Regions from separate parts of the Ruegeria sp. YTSC002 genome, predicted to be linked through region 3. Evidence: riboswitches for the same ligand, from Rfam matches in the RefSeq annotation. Region 3 holds a riboswitch; each other region holds the start of a gene.
What was found. Region 3 has a riboswitch for cobalamin ahead of AC2FFD_RS05560 (DUF1636 family protein). Riboswitches for the same ligand answer to the same signal wherever they lie in the genome.
Positions count from the first base shown of each region.

Region 1: linked by a shared signal. The riboswitch ahead of AC2FFD_RS20800 (hypothetical protein) and the one ahead of AC2FFD_RS05560 (DUF1636 family protein) in region 3 are both predicted to bind cobalamin.
Region 2: linked by a shared signal. The riboswitch ahead of AC2FFD_RS14250 (hypothetical protein) and the one ahead of AC2FFD_RS05560 (DUF1636 family protein) in region 3 are both predicted to bind cobalamin.

Region 1 covers NZ_JBXWML010000017.1:8,729-11,998, forward strand. The annotation lists gene AC2FFD_RS20790 (DNA polymerase III subunit gamma/tau) at 1-688, opposite strand, end outside; gene AC2FFD_RS20795 (protein-tyrosine phosphatase family protein) at 860-1,372, shown strand; gene AC2FFD_RS20800 (hypothetical protein) at 1,364-1,771, opposite strand; cobalamin riboswitch at 1,863-2,084, opposite strand; gene AC2FFD_RS20805 (alpha/beta hydrolase family protein) at 2,155-3,075, shown strand; gene rsgA (ribosome small subunit-dependent GTPase A) at 3,115-3,270, opposite strand, start outside.
Region 2 covers NZ_JBXWML010000007.1:50,256-53,525, reverse strand. The annotation lists gene AC2FFD_RS14265 (DUF3833 domain-containing protein) at 1-140, shown strand, start outside; gene AC2FFD_RS14260 (DUF3833 family protein) at 137-679, shown strand; gene AC2FFD_RS14255 (hypothetical protein) at 709-933, opposite strand; cobalamin riboswitch at 1,460-1,663, shown strand; gene AC2FFD_RS14250 (hypothetical protein) at 1,922-2,218, shown strand; gene AC2FFD_RS14245 (mechanosensitive ion channel family protein) at 2,574-3,270, opposite strand, start outside.
Region 3 covers NZ_JBXWML010000002.1:81,554-84,823, forward strand. The annotation lists gene AC2FFD_RS05550 (carbohydrate kinase family protein) at 1-591, shown strand, start outside; gene AC2FFD_RS05555 (D-lyxose/D-mannose family sugar isomerase) at 608-1,273, shown strand; cobalamin riboswitch at 1,373-1,569, shown strand; gene AC2FFD_RS05560 (DUF1636 family protein) at 1,667-2,023, shown strand; gene AC2FFD_RS05565 (ABC transporter ATP-binding protein) at 2,020-2,793, shown strand; gene AC2FFD_RS05570 (ABC transporter substrate-binding protein) at 2,810-3,270, shown strand, end outside.

The DNA.
Region 1 (3,270 bases), on a different contig from region 3:
AGGTCGCATCCCGGGCCGATCCTTCCGCTGCTCGGGTGATCAGCGCCAGCGCGTCTTCGGCGATCCGGGCGTTTTCCGATTCGGCGATCTTGCGCAGAAGGCCAATCATGTCTTCGGGTTCAATCCGGCGCAGGTCGAACCGCTGGCAGCGGGAAAGCACAGTGACAGGCACTTTGCGGATTTCAGTGGTCGCGAAGATGAACTTCACATGCGCGGGCGGTTCTTCCAACGTCTTGAGCAGCGCGTTGAAGGCGCTGGTCGAGAGCATGTGGACCTCGTCGATGATATAAATCTTGTAACGCGCGCTGGCGGCGCGATAGCGCACGCTGTCGATGATCTCGCGGATATCGTTGACGCCTGTGCGGCTGGCGGCGTCCATCTCCATCACGTCGACATGGCGGCCTTCCATGATGGCGACACAATGTTCGCACTGACCGCAGGGTTCGGTTGTGGGGCCGCCGGTTCCGTCCGGACCGATGCAATTCATGCCCTTAGCGATGATCCTCGCGGTCGTGGTTTTGCCGGTGCCACGAATGCCAGTCATGATGAAGGCCTGCGCGATCCGATCGGCCGCGAACGCGTTTTTCAGGGTGCGCACCATGGCATCCTGACCCACCAGATCGGCAAAGGTTTCCGGGCGATATTTGCGGGCGAGAACCTGATAGGCGGGGCTGGAGCTGTCTGTCATGTCTTCTCGTTGGGATTCGGGGCTTGGGCACAGCGTAGTGGCCACCGTTGCCCGCGTCCACAGCGTGGTGTGATGATTTTTGTTTTAGAAACGAGTCGCTTTCGCACTAAACTGCGTTAGCAGATTTAATGGCTCATTTTTGTAAAGAGTTCTTTGGGGAGGACACGTTTCATGTCGCAGTTGGTGATCTACGCCCTGCAAGTCGGTGGCGGAACGCTGGCACTGACCTCGATGCCCGGACGTGGCGGGGATTATTTCAGCGATCTGGATATGATCGCAGGCTGGCAGCCGGGGCTTGTTGTATCGATGACAACGGATGTCGAGATGCTTCAGGATGGGGCGAAGGATTTCGGCAGCGACATTCAAAGCCGCGCCAGCAGATGGGTTCACCTGCCGATCGAAGATTTCGGAGCGCCGACACAAGCGATTGATGACGCGTGGCCGTCCGTCAGCGCCGCAGCCCGACACGCGCTGTCAGGAGGAGGTCGCGTTTTGGTGCATTGCCGTGGGGGCTGTGGCAGGTCAGGTATGGTTGTTCTGCGGCTGATGATTGAATGCGGCGAACGCGCGGACACAGCGCTGGAACGATTGCGGGCGGTGCGCCCCTGCGCCGTCGAAACGGATGCGCAACTGGCCTGGGCCTCGCAGCGTGCGCAGGCACAGGTCAGTCTGGACTCAGATTGAAATCTGCGCGGGCGCGCAAACAGGTTTTCGCGGCCGGATCGTGGAAACTTCGATCATCGCGCAGGGTGGGGTTTGCACGACGCCGGATGGCATCGCACTGACCGTGTTTCGGAAGATCAGGTCGGCATAACCGTTCAGCGGCTCAATTGCGGCTTCGGGCTGCGTGCCGCAAAAGACACGAATGCTGTCTGATTGCGCGCGGAAAATTGCATGACATCCTTCGGTGCAATGTGACAGCTCGCTGCTGCCCTCAATCTCGAAATCATCACTTGTGGCCGAGGTCGCCTGGGTCATGGCTTCGGATATCGAGCGCGCCAGCCGCGCCAAAGCGGGGCAGGTTTTGCCCGTCCGCTGACATACTGTTGCACTGAATTCATGCGTTTTTGTCTTCCAGATCATCCTGCGCCCTCCGCGCGTGGTGGACAGGATATTTGGGACAGGTGGGACAGCGTGATGCCGTCAGGACCTGCCCGGACACCCCGTCCGAGTTTCGGTTTCGTTTCCGATGGCAGGTCTCCTGACTTGCGGGTCATCGCTTTGCCGACCTTCCCAGCCTTTGGGGCCAGTGGTGTTTTGGCATCGCTTACCGTTTACAGTTGCGGGGGCAGTCGCGGATTTGGTTGTTGCCTGCATGACCAGACATTACCGCACCGTGTTCCCTTTTCATCCCGACCCCTTGTGGAGGCCGGAAACCATCACACAACCGCTAGCGTTTGAGTACGCATCGAGTCAAGCCGATCTTTTGGCCGGACGCTTGGTCATGCTGGATACGATGTAGGTTCATGCATAATGTCGAGGGTGTCGAGGTTCGGAAACCGGATTTACCAAGCGAAAAGCAAGAGATCATGTTGGATACAGAGCAAACGGTATTGACCGAGGAGTTTCGCTTTCCTTCCGGGCAGAAAACACTGTCCGCCCGATTGTATAGCCCGCTGACTTCGCCCGAAATCGTCGTCGTGCTGAACAGTGCAACGGGTGTGCCGCGTGATTATTACCGTCATTTCGCACGATGGCTTGCCGCTGAGAAGGGTATGGCCTGCCTGACCTATGACTATCGCGATTATGGGCATTCCTTGACCGGCCGCCTGAAAGACTCGCGTGCGACCATGGCGGATTGGGCCTTGATCGACATGCCCGCGGCACGGGCGGAAATGCGTCGGCGATACCCGAATGCGAAACACTGGACCATCGGCCATTCCGTCGGCGCGATGTTGGGGCCTGTGCAACCGGATATCGATCTGATTGACCGGATGATCTGTGTGTGTTCGGGGCTTGTGACCCTAAGCGACCATCCGTGGCCCTATCGGGGTTTGGCGGGGTTGTTCTGGTACGGCCATGCTCCGCTTTTGGCCCGAGCCCTTGGCTACCTTCCCGGAAAGGCGATCGGGTTTGGCTCGGACCTGCCGGCATCGGTCTATTGGCAGTGGCGCAAATGGTGTACCGCGCCTTTGAATTATGTGCCTGAAATCGGGCATGAGTTACCTGCGGCGCAGTGGAAGGATTCTGGAACGCCCGTGGATTTGCTCACCTTCGAGGACGACCAGATGGTGCCGCCGGAAGCGGTTTGGCGGCTTGCGGAACTATACGGCCCCGATGCCAACCGTCACCTGCTGAGCCCCGCCGATTTCGGGTTGCCTGAGGTTGGACACATCGGAGCATTTGCCCGGCGCAACGCAGCGGTTTGGCCGCGACTGATCGCCTGACCAGACGCGGCGCAGGACGGGCCGGGCACCGTCCTGCCATCACCGGTTACGAAGCTTCTTTTCCTTCATGACGCCACGGACCATCTTGCCGAACGCTTTGTCCCGCGCCCGGGACTGCGCGACAGTTTCTGAGTTGCGCTGATCTTCGCGCCGAAGCTTGCGCCACCGGTCCAATCGAGCCGGGTCAAGCGTGCC
Region 2 (3,270 bases), on a different contig from region 3:
ACCGGTCCGAGATGCGCAAATTCGGCATCAAGGTCGCGGAACTTGTCGCCACGATGCGTGCAAACCCGAAATCAAAACCGATCCACGCGATTGGTTCGAACGGGTATGACGCGACTTCGGAAGGGAAGCCGTTGCAATGATCACCTTTCGCTCTTTCATCGCCTGCGTCGCCATCACGAGTCTCGCGCTTCTGGCGGCCTGCTCCAGCAAACCCAAAGTACCAAAAACATTTCTGTCGGACCGACAGTTGAACCTCGAGGAATTCTTCGACGGTAAAACCGTGGCCTACGGTCAGTTTCAGGATGTTCTGGGAAATATCCCCCGCAGATTCACGGTTGATATCGACGGGACATGGGACGGCGAAACCCTGACCCTGATCGAAGACTTCGTCTACGATGATGGCGCGACGGAACAACGCATCTGGACATTGACCAAAACCGGAGAGGATACATGGACCGGTACGGCGCCTGGCGTACTGGGCACCGCCAGCGGGATTGAACGCGGGGATACGTTCAACTGGAAATACAAGATCGACCTGCCGATCAAGAACGGGACCATGCGTGTCAAGTTCGACGACTGGATGTGGCTGCTGGATGACGACCGTCTGCTGAACCGCGCGTATGTCTCACGCTATGGCGTCCGTCTGGGTGAAGTCATCCTGTTCTTCGAGAAGAAATAGGGCCGCCAGGCCCGGTTTCATCACAACAGTCAGTAGAAAATAAACTCGTCCACCAATGCGGTCGTCGATCCCTTGACCTCTCCGGCCGTGTTCGCCCTTGGCCCGTCCGAGGCTGCGCCCTCGGCGCGTTCGCCGCATTCGATTTTCAAACGCGCGCGTTCTATCTGCCCCCAGAGGAAAAACAGACCATCCCGTTTTCCCATGAGGCGCGCAGGAACCCTTGCCCGCAAAACACCTGTTTTCGGTTTTGGCATCTGCTCTCTTACTGCCTCCGGTGTTTTCCACCATTGTCGGAAAACGTAATGGTTTTTCCGAAAAAAGACAATTTTTTATGGACAAAATGAGGTTTTCTACCATCCGTTGACAGGATGGGCTGGCAACTCTCGCATGACGGATATTCGCCGTCTTTACCTGCCTCATGGCAAGCCAGCACCATCCCGCACGGATCAACGTCACCCAAACGGGCATTGCTGCAAACCGCTTTCCTTTGGCCTGACACTCTCTTTCCCAGCCAAGGTCAGGCGACGCGCAACGTTTCGTTTCTGATCACAGCGACCAGGCCGTCGCCGTCGCGGTTGGGGGTCAGTTTGACGGCGTGGATGTCAGACGTGGCCGCATACACCGCAAGGCCATTGGACCCGCAGAACGCCGTGCTTGCGGGCCTGCCACGCCCCTCAGCCAAGGACCGTGATCCCGGTGCTGTCCACTTTGCCGGAATGTTTCCATGTCTGTTTTGAAACCGGAAATGCCGCCAGCATTTCAGCGCCCAAGCGGGTAAAAAGTACGCTGCCATCGTGAGGTGCCGCTGTTTGATTCTCAGGCAGCGGAGAATTGGGAAGCCGGTGGAATTCCGGCACTGCCCCCGCAACGGTAAGGAAGGTCAGGTTCGACAATCAACCACTGGGACGAGGATCCCGGGAAGGTGTCGCAACCGGGTGCAAGCCCCTTTCAAGTCCGGAAACCAGCCTTGCAGATATGTCAAACCGCGGGTGGCGGTGGGGGCACGGGTTTCGGACGTGGTCCTCGCCCTTGAGGCCGTCCAGCTCGATCCTGGTCTTCTCTTCGGCCGAATACTGTTTGCGTGTGGCACGGCGGATGTCATTGACAACCTTCTCGCCGTGGCTCTTGCGTGTTCCGGGTTTCTGTCTCATCTCCACTCCTTGGTGGGTACGATGTGCCAGAAACCCTCTCTTATCAAATCGACTTAAACTGTCCCATTGGCGCTGACGTCACACAAGCAGGGTGGAAAAACCGGAAAAGGACGCAGGAAACCAGTTCAAAGTCGTCGTCACTCCGGGCGAGTTCTTTGACAAGCACGGGAGCCCGATTTCGACCGAAAACGGCTGCCCCCCCAATCTGAAAGAGGACGTTCATCGTGCCATAGTGAGCGTTTCGGATTCAGAGGAAGCTGTCACTTTGCAACGGAGACAAGACGAGTCGGGCGCTGAGTTCATGCGTCGCTTCGACCAGACAGGCATCGAGATAGGTAAGAAGGTTGGCACGACCGTTTGCCTGCCCTGGGATGCCAAGTGGACTTAATTGCATGTTTGAGCTTCGAGCCAGCCGGAGTCTGAGCGTGAAATGACTGATTAGGATCATATTGACCAGCGCTGGGCCTACCAAGACAGGTACTGCCGCTCAGGTTCTAGCCCAAGGATTACTATTCGTGACAATCTCCTCTGGCTTGTGTCTCTTCGTTGCCATGCTGATCTTCGGTTTTCCCAAGCATAATGGCGGACCACTTCATTGGGAGAGGATCAGGCCAACTCATTTTGGCGTTTCAGTCGCGGCAATCATTTTAGCGACCCAGCCCGATGACCGCACCTCCGTTGCTCAAACCCCTAATTTTGTCTGAAGAGTGCTGGCTTCAGGCATCTGGGGTCAACAGTCAAGGTTACTCTGCCGCGATCGCTTTTTCTCGCTGAGTCTTTTCGCCTTCAATCAACAGAGTGCGGGTCGGAAACGGAATATTGATATCCGCTTCGTCCAACGCCTCTTTGACTTTGCGCTTCATGTCTGCCTGGTATTGGAAGTAGTCCGAAGACTTGCACCAGACGCGGACAAGAAAATCGACGCTGCTGCTGCCAAGATTGTTCACCTGGATGAACGGTTCGGGGTCAGCCAGCGAACGGGCGTCCGACATGATCGTCTCGCGAATGACGCGCTCGGCCTCCGCCAAGTTGACGCCGTATCCAACGCCAAACGTCCACTCGGCACGACGGGTCTCGTAGACGGAATAGTTCTTGATGGTGTTTCCCCACACCTCGGCGTTGGGAACGATAACCTTGACGTTCCCCATATCCGCAATTTCGGTGTAGTTCAGGGTGATATCTTTTACAGTTCCGAGCACCCCATTCACGTCGACGAAATCGCCGATCTTGAGCGGCCGGAACAGGATGATCATCACGCCGGCTGCAACGTTGGACAATGTGCCTTGCAACGCAAGACCAATGGCCAAACCGGCGGCACCGATCAGCGCGATGATCGACGTCGTCTGCACCCCGAACGTGTTCAGAATGAACAGCCCGGTAAACGCCAGGATCGTATAGCGCGCCAGATTGCCAAGAAAGTTGAACAACGTATCGTCCAGG
Region 3 (3,270 bases):
ATGCCCGATCAGCTTCCTGCTGTCTCTGCCCTGTATCTCGGCGGAATCAGCCTTGCCTGTGAACCTTGCGCAGATGCCTATGCCGCCCTTCTGGACCGCCACGGTTCCGACCGGGCGGTGATGCTGGATCCGAATATCCGCCCGGGTTTCATCAAGGATCAAACCCGGTTCAGAGCGCGTTTGAACCGCATGATCTCACAAGCGGATATCGTCAAGGTTTCAGACGAGGACCTGGACTGGATCATTCCGGGCGCTGAATCCGAAGCCGCGAAGGCGTCTGTGCTGTTGCAGGCGGGTCCTTCCGTTGTCATCGTCACGCGTGGCAGCGACGGGGCGCACGGCTATCTGGCGGATGGTTCCGAAGTCTCGGTTCCTGTGAAGCCCGTTGAAGTGGTCGACACGATCGGCGCAGGTGACACGTTCAACGCCGGCGTCCTGACCGGTCTCAGCCGTGCAGGGCATCTGACCAAATCAGGTCTGCGCGGATTGACGGCTGAAAGCCTGCAAGCAGCCATGGAACTGGGCGCTGACGTGGCGGCCGTGACCGTTTCCCGAGCCGGGGCGGAACCCCCCTGGGCGCACGAACTTTGACCTGCGGGATAGCATGATGAAACGTTCCGAAATCAACCGTATCAAGACCCAGGCACAAGCATTCATTCAGTCCTTCGGTGCCGTGTTGCCACCCTTTGCGGATTGGTCGCCCGAGAAAATGCGCAGCCCTCTGGCGGAAACGATCCGCGGCCGCGGGTTGGGATGGGACATAACCGATTACGCACAAGGCCGTTTCGACGAACTTGGACTGTTTCTGTTCACTCTGCGCAATGGCGAGGCGAAGGATCTGAAATCCGGGCGCGGGATGCTCTATGCGGAAAAACTGTTGATCTCGAAAGACAATCAGCTTTCTCCGATGCACCGGCATATCGTCAAGGCAGAAGACATCATCAACCGGGGCGGCGGCGACCTCGTTCTGGAAATTCATGCGTCGGATCCAAACGGTGGCGTCGACCGCGACAATCCGGTGACGGTCCCAAGCGATGCCTGCCCTGTAACCTTGCAACCCGGAGAACACTTGCGGCTGAAGCCGGGGCAAAGCGTAACTTTGATGCCCGGCATCTGGCACGCTTTCTGGGCCGAGCGCGGCGATTGCCTTATTGGCGAGGTATCGACCGTGAATGACGACCGTACGGACAATGTGTTCGAAGAGCCGATCCCACGGTTTTCGAAGGTCGAGGAAGATACCGATCCGGATTTTCTTCTTGTATCAGACTATTGACACCGTTCGGTCCGGGCTGGCGCAGCAGGATCGCTGGCTCAACTGTTGCAATTCCATCCACCACCCTTTCGCCTGCCGCTTGACAAGTCTGGCATAGCCGGACTAGCTGAGCGGGATGGTTCCGTAAGGGATGAAAATGGGAACACGGTGCGGCGCTGGAATGTGCCAAGTCCGTGACTGCCCCCGCAACTGTAAGCGGAGAGCGACGCCACTTCACCACTGACCCGTATGGGTTGGGAAGGTGGGCCGAGCCTTGACCCGCAAGTCAGGAGACCTGCCATCGCATGGTAACCAACCCGGGGCGGGGCGTCCCCGAAGGAGGCTTGATGGCGCGTTTGCGTAATATCTGGGTATGTGCCCTCTGTCTGCATCTGGCAAACGACGGAGACGGCAATGACCTGCTATTCTGATCACTACGTTCTGATCTGTTCAACATGTCAGGGGACGATGTCTGCCGAGGCTGCGCAAGACGCGCTGGATGCTCAGCTGCCTGACGGTTTTGAAACCCGAATGGTGGCCTGCATGGCAGGTTGTGAACGGGCCATGACCGTCGGATTTCAGGCCGCAGGCAAAGCGCAGTACCTGTTCGGCGACATTAAGACATCACACGACCTGGATGCCCTGGTCGAATTCGCGACCCAGTTCGGCGACAGCGACGATGGCTGGACCAGCGCTTCGGACCGCCCTCCTGCCCTTTTCGCAAAGACCCTGTCGCGAATACCCGCTTTGCCATCCCGAGGGACATCATGAGCTTTCTGGTTGCCGAGGATCTGGAGTACTACGCGCTCAATGGTGATATCCTGTTGCAGGATGTATCCTTTCGTCTGGAAGAAGGATCAATTCTGGCAATCGCCGGGCCGAACGGCGCCGGTAAGACCACTCTATTGAAACTGCTGTGCGGGATTGAACGGATTGCCTTGGGTGATGTTTGGATAGAAGGCCAAAGCCTTCGTACCCTGTCCGCCCGCCAACGCGCCCGCTCCATTGCTGTGGTCGGACAGCAGGAAATGCCCGACGGACGGATGCGCCTGCAAGACTACGTTGCGCTGGGACAAATCCCGATTCAGGGCGAACGTTCGGTGGCTCAGCACAAGGCTGATCTTGAACGGGTGCTGACGACGACCGAGCTATCGCATTTTGCCAACAAAACGATGGGTCAGCTGTCCGGCGGAGAACGTCAGCGCGCACATATCGCGCGCGCGTTGGCCCAGAACCCGTCCTTGCTGTTTCTGGACGAGCCAACCAACCATCTGGACCCCGATGCCAAGGGGCACATGCTGTCTCTGGTCGCTGATCTGGGGGTAACGGTCGTCATGATCGTCCATGATCTGGTCATGATCCCGGAATTCGCCACCCATGTGGCGTTGATGAAGGCTACGCGTCTGACAGGGTTCGGGCCTGTTGGCGAAGTTCTGACCCCAGACCGGGTACGTGAGACATTCGGCGTGGATTATCTGTGCTTTCAGCACGAAGGCCGCATGATCCCCGCACTGGATATCCGAAAACGGAAATTGTCATAATAACAGGAGCTTACATATGATGCAGAAACTCTGGCCGGTGGTCGTCTTCGCTGGCTTGGCAGGTGGCGCGGCAGCAGAGGGCGTCACCGTGGACAATTGCGGCGAACCGCTGGCTTTTGACTCGGCGCCGGAACGTCTGGTCGTGCATGACATGAACATGACGGATATGGCCTTTGCGCTCGGCCTTCAGGACAAGATCGTGGGGCTTACCGGAATTACCGGCTGGTACAAAACAAGCCCTGATTTTGATGCTCAGCGTGGCGATATCCCAGAGCTTGCCCCCAAATACCCGACCATTGAAAACCTTGTGGCCGTCGAACCCGATCTGTTTTTTGCCGGTTGGTACTATGGCATGAAACCCGGCGGTGACGTCACGCCCGACACGCTGGAACCCTTTGGTATCAAGACCATGATCCTGTCCGAAAGCTGCGTGCATCTGGACAAGGATCGCCCCGAGGCCAGCATGAACCTGTTGTT